Regions from separate parts of the Isachenkonia alkalipeptolytica genome, predicted to be linked through region 1. Evidence: riboswitches for the same ligand, from Rfam matches in the RefSeq annotation. Region 1 holds a riboswitch; the other holds the start of a gene.

The links. A riboswitch is a leader RNA that binds a small molecule or an ion and turns the genes downstream of it on or off. The one in region 1 is predicted to bind S-adenosylmethionine.
Region 2: another riboswitch for S-adenosylmethionine. It lies ahead of metK (methionine adenosyltransferase); the one in region 1 lies ahead of ISALK_RS13165 (methionine ABC transporter ATP-binding protein).

What each region holds. Positions count from the first base shown of each region.
Region 1 is NZ_SUMG01000024.1:20,535-23,674, reverse strand. It holds gene ISALK_RS13170 (FAD-dependent oxidoreductase) at 1-1,109, opposite strand, end outside; SAM riboswitch class I at 1,389-1,492, shown strand; SAM riboswitch class I at 1,571-1,674, shown strand; gene ISALK_RS13165 (methionine ABC transporter ATP-binding protein) at 1,773-2,546, shown strand; gene ISALK_RS13160 (methionine ABC transporter permease) at 2,547-3,140, shown strand, end outside.
Region 2 is NZ_SUMG01000007.1:68,327-71,466, reverse strand. It holds gene ISALK_RS07390 (AEC family transporter) at 1-984, shown strand, start outside; gene ISALK_RS07385 (aspartyl-phosphate phosphatase Spo0E family protein) at 1,188-1,391, opposite strand; SAM riboswitch class I at 1,654-1,750, shown strand; gene metK (methionine adenosyltransferase) at 2,005-3,140, shown strand, end outside.

The DNA.
Region 1 (3,140 bases):
GCTAATTCTTCAAAACTCTCGGCGCTTACCGCGTATCCTTCTTCAACGCCTTCATCTAGGATCTCTTCCGGTACTTCGCCGCTGAAAATTGAGTAGAATTCTTCACTTTCGTTTTCTACCATGGCTTCATACATCAAAGCGTAGTAATCAGCTTCGTTCATAAATCGTTGTCCACTCTCATCAACATATAGATTCGGAGCAAACACCAATCCGCCGAGTTCCCCTCTGTAGGAAACACTCGGGTCAACTCCTCGGAATCCAATAACGCCATTTGGTGCTACGATATCAGCTCCTGCTTCTTCTGCCATTCGTAGTCCGTCGCCGACATTACCGGAGGCAGCATAAGAAAATTGACCACTGGCTACCGGAGCATACTCTTCTATCATTTCTTCATTTTGATCAAATCCACCGGTGGCTAAAATTACGGCTTCAGCATTAAATGTGAAAGTTTGTCCATTACCGTTTTCACCTACCGCACCGATTACGGTGCCATCATCTTCTAAAATAAGCTCCGTTACGGTGGTATTAAGAATAATCTCCACACCTAAATCTTCCGCAACTTCCTCTAAGGGTCGTGTTATACCAAATCCCCCATCTTCCGCATGGTGGCCTCGTTGTGCAGGACTGATTCCTTCGGCAGTTAGATCTTCTTGAAAGACCACACCTCGTTCTTCTAACCATGCAATCGTTTCACCGGAATTTCGGGCAATGTAGTTAATCATTTCTTCATCCGCATTGCCTTCTGACATCTCCATCCAGTAATCCGCAAAATCCTCCCATGGTTCTTCAATTCCGGCCCGTTCCTGTACCGGACTTTCTGAAGCATGCAAAATACCTCCGGATAAACTTGTGCTACCGCCTAGCATTCCTAATTTCTCTACTAAAACAACAGAGGCTCCCTCTTCAGAGGCTTCTATAGCTGCGGCCAAACCGGCACCGCCACCCCCTACTACCAGTACATCCGTATCCATGACGTTTTCTTCTTCCTGGGGAGCTTCTGCTTCCCCGTTTTCATCAACCCCATTATCCTCGGGCGCCTCACAGGCGACAAGTATACTAAGGGTTAATAAAATTGAAATAAAGATCAACATTCTGTTTGTTTTTACCAAGGTCCTTTCCTCCTTTGATTGATGAACAAGATTGAAGACTTACGGACATTAAACTAAGAGAAAGATGAATGGAAAGCCCCCCTTTATATAAAATATTCTGATTATTTAAGTTTTAACATTGATTACGGCGTTTTTCAAGAGTATGTTGTTCGATGGGTATAGTAAAGGGTTCTTTAGGAGGGGGTGGACCGGATGCACGGTAGAAAAAGAGCATGTTAAGATTATGGTTGACAAAGCACTGAATAGTGGTTATACTCGTATATAAGATTTTAATAGAAGACCTTATCCAGAGTGGTGGAGGGACTGGCCCTATGAAACCCGGCAACCAGGAAGAAATTCCGAGGTGCTAAATCCAGCAGTGCATGGTCACTGGAAGATGAGGAGAAATGAAGGCGATTTCTACCCATCTTTGAATGGGTATTTTTTTATGCCAAATGGACGGCCTAAAACTTAATAATCCACACTTATCCAGAGCGGCGGAGGGACTGGCCCGATGAAGCCCGGCAACCAAGAAGAAATTCTAAGGTGCTAATTCCAGCAGTGCATCGTCACTGAAAGATGAGACCGGTATGTTTTTCACCCCTTATTCTTTTTGTGAATAAGGGGTTTTCTTTTTCAAAAAGAGTTAAAAAATAGAAAAAACAAACTGAAGGAGGAGACAAAATGATACATTTCCAAAAAATTTCGAAAACCTATCCCTCAAAGAACGGCGGGGTAAAAGCACTGAAGAACGTTGATTTAATTGTAAATGCCCGGGAGATTTTCGGGGTGATCGGACTGAGCGGTGCGGGAAAATCCACCTTGCTGCGCTTGGTCAACGGACTGGAAACCTTTGATGAAGGAAACTTAACGGTGGACGGCGTGAATTTACAGACCTGTGACAAAAAGGATCTTCGAGCCTTACGACAAAATACGGGAATGATTTTTCAACATTACCATCTTCTGCAACACCGAAAAGTTGGGGGGAATATTGCTTTTCCCCTGGAACTGTCCGGGGAGTCCCGATCGAAAATTGAGAAAAAAGTCGATGAACTACTGGAAATTGTAGACTTAAAGGAGAAAAAGCACCACTACCCCGCAGTACTAAGCGGCGGTCAACGGCAGCGGGTGGCCATCGCCCGGGCCCTGGCCACCAATCCGAAAATTTTATTATGCGATGAGGCCACCTCCAGTTTGGATCCCATTACCGGGAAGGCGATTCTAAGCTTACTGGAAAAAATCAATCGGGAGTTGGGCATTACGATTCTAATGATCAGCCATCAGTTATCCGCGGTGTCCAGAATATGTCACCGGGTGGGGGTCTTGCAAAATGGGGAAATGATTGAACAAGGATCAAAGGAGCAGGTCCTGGGTTATCCGAAAAAGACTTATACCAGGGCGTTGATCGAGTCCTCGGAGATTCATGGAAAAGCGCATTTGAAAAGGGAGGTGGTGTAAATGGAAAGAATGATTCAGTTGTTGATCCCGGCATTGCTGGAGACTTTGTATATGAGTACCTCGGCCACGTTTTTCGGAGTGATATTCGGTACCGTGCTGGGGGTGATGCTGAAGATCACGGAAAAAGGCTTTATCGCATCGAATCCGGCTGTTCATCGGGTGCTGTCCTATGTAGTTAACATCGGGAGATCCTTTCCCTTTGTGATATTAATGATTGCCATTATGCCCTTGACCCGGGCTATGGTGGGCAGTTCCATCGGAACCGGTGCCGCTGTAGTGCCCTTGAGCTTGGCCACGATTCCCTTTTTTGCCAGGGTGGTGGAAAGCGCCCTGGGAGAAATCGACTTCGGGCTGATAGAAGCCGCCCAGTCCATGGGGGCCACCAATGGTGAAATCATTCGAAAAGTCCTGCTACCTGAAAGCATCTCCCCGTTGGTACTGGGGATTACCATTACCTTTGTGAATGTGGTGGGTTACTCGGCCATGGCCGGGGTTGTGGGAGGAGGTGGTTTGGGTGATCTGGCCATTCGCTATGGCTACCATCGCTTCGATCAGGAAGTGATGTTTAGCACCATTATCGTCCTGGTGGTCCTG
Region 2 (3,140 bases), on a different contig from region 1:
GATTTTTTTACAACCTTCTATCAGATTCTATCGCTTTTTATTCTGATTGCCGTGGGCTGGGGAGCATCCCGTCTAAAGCTTTTGGATCAACACTTTGTAAAAACCTTAAGCGTTTTTGTGATTAAAGTGACCTTGCCCGCCATGATCATTAAATCCATGCAATTTGACTTTTCCGTGGAAGTTTTGTGGGACAGCGCCTACATGTTTCTGGTGGGCATCGGTATGTATGCCCTGATGATAGCCCTTTCCTATGGGATTGTGAAATTCAGTGGCTTTACCGGGGCGAGGGCCAATGCCCTGCAATTTTTGATCATTTTTGGGAATGTGGGTTATATGGGCTATCCGGTGATGGCCTCCATATTCGGAGACGAAGGGGTGTTTTATACCGCCCTTTTCAATATTCCCTTTAACTTTTTAATGATGAGCCTGGGGGTTTATCTGATGACGCGAAAGAATTCCGGGGATTCCGAGGACGGAAAGGGACCCCTTGACGCCTCCCCTGGGGAAGAGAAATCTTTTAAAGGAAAACTCCGGCGGCTGAAAGTCCTGATCAACCCCGGTATTGTGGCGACCTTCACCGGTTTTACCCTGTTCCTCCTGTCCATAGAAATTCCCGGACCCCTATTTCGATCCATGGACATCCTGGGAGAGGCAACCACGCCCCTGGCCATGATAATCATCGGAGCCAATCTTTCCCGGGTGGCCCTGGGCAGTGTATTCCGGGAAAAAGCCCTGTACGGATTGGTCTTTCTGCGGCTGATTTTGATCCCTGCATTTTTATTCGGTCTCTTAACCCTGCTGGGGGTGGAAGGTTTTTTATTAAAGGTGCCGGTGCTGATATTCTCCATGCCCGCAGCGGCCAATGCCGTGGTTTTTGCGGTAATGTATGAAGGGGATGCGGACTTTGCGGCAAAGGGGGTTTTCTTTACCACTCTATGTTCCGGGGTGACCCTTCCGATCATCGCCTATATGTTACTGGGTTGAGGTCCTGTATCCTGCGGGATGGAGAGTCTATATGCTACTGGGTTGAAGGCCTGTATGCTGCTAGGCTGAGAGTCTATATCCTACTGGGCTGAGGTCCTGTATCCTGCTAGGTTGAGGGCGTGTATGTTGCTGGGTGCAGGATGAAAAGAAGGGCATAAAAAAACGCCCGGGACCGCCGAGCGTTAGGTTGACAAATAAAAGCACTAATTTAAGTGTTGGGTTCTTTTTTGATACTCTACAATCAATTCATCGATTCTGCAGCTAAGGAAATAAACCTCTTCCTTTGTTCCGTTTTCGGTTAAGTATTGATGCAGGGCAACTTTTAATCGTCGGATTTCCAGCTTCAAATCCTTGGTGGATAATTCTGCGATGCCGGTTTTCGTTGGAATTGCTAAATGCTTTAACAAAGGAAGCGCCTCCTTTTGGTGCTGCGTCTTGTAAGGATAGAAATCATCCTGATAAATATACCTATCCATTTAATAACAATATTTCTTGTATTAAGTATACACAAGGGAGACTTTCCGGTCAAGGTTCCTGTTCATTCAATATTTGACAATTTTCGACAAAACTTCAGGGGCGGGATGAGAACAATTCTTAGAAAAAATGCAAAATCAGTTGGAAACCACGGAATGTTTATGGTATAATAGTAAAACAGTTTCATAAAAGATTACCTTATCCAGAGCGGTGGAGGGACAGGCCCTTTGAAACCCGGCAACCATAGAAGTATGGTGCTAATTCCTGCAGAATGATTTCTGGGAGATAAGGAGAGTGGACCCTCTTCTTAGAAGAGGCTTTTTTCATGTTTGGAAACTTTTCTCAGGGAATTTTGGTAATATTTCCTTGGGGAATAAGACAAAAGTAGTATAAATTGTCGAAAAAAAGTTAAAAAAATATGAGAAAAGAACTATAATCCCCTGGAAGGTATCTGAAGCATCCATATAAAAATTCAAAAGGCTGTGTTTCGGTATAAAGGGTAGTAATGATTGCGCTTAAGAAGCACGGCATAGGAGGAGGAAGACTATGTATAAACGATTATTTACATCGGAGTCTGTTACGGAGGGGCATCCCGATAAAATTTGTGACCAAATTTCCGATGCGGTACTGGACGCCATATTAAAGCAAGACCCCGAGGCCCGGGTGGCCTGCGAGGTTGCGGTGACTACGGGATTGGTGCTTTTAATGGGGGAGATCACCACCACCTGCTATGTGGATATCCCGAAAATCGCTCGAAAAACCATCGAACGGATCGGCTACACCCGGGCGAAGTACGGATTTGATGCGGAAACCTGCGCCGTATTGACCTCCATTGACGAACAATCCCCGGATATTGCCATGGGGGTTAACGAGGCTTTTGAGCACCGGGAAAACCTGACCAAGGAAGATTTATATGAATCCATGGGGGCGGGAGACCAGGGAATCATGTTCGGATACGCATCCAATGAAACGGAAGAGTTGATGCCCCTGCCGATTTCCCTATCCCATAAGCTGGCCAAACGCTTAGCCGAGGTTCGTAAAACCGGAAAGCTAAATTACCTCCGTCCCGACGGAAAGACCCAGGTGACGGTGGAATATGAAGACGATCAGCCCAAAAGAATTCATACCGTGGTGGTTTCCACCCAGCATCACGAAGACGTGCCCCTAAAGCAGATTCGCGAGGACCTGATTCGGGATGTTGTACGAAAAGTGGTGCCGGTGGAACTCTTAGATGACAACACCAAGTTTTTAATCAATCCCACGGGGCGATTTGTTATCGGCGGACCTCTAGGAGATGCCGGCCTTACAGGACGGAAGATCATCGTAGACACCTACGGCGGCTTTTCCCGCCACGGCGGCGGTGCCTTCTCCGGGAAGGACGCCACCAAAGTGGACCGTTCCGGAAGCTACGCCGCCCGCTACGTGGCGAAAAACATCGTCGCCGCCGGCCTTGCGGATAAATGCGAAATCGAAATTGCCTACGCCATTGGTGTAGCCAACCCGGTATCCATTATGGTAGAGACCTTCGGCACCGGCAAGATTGCGGAATCCCGAATCGAAGAACTGATCGCCGAGCACTTTGATCTTCGTCCCCGGGCCATCATCGAAAACCTGGACCTGAAAAAACCAATCTATGAGCAAACCGCAGCCTACGGGCACTTCGGAAGGGACGATTTGGACCT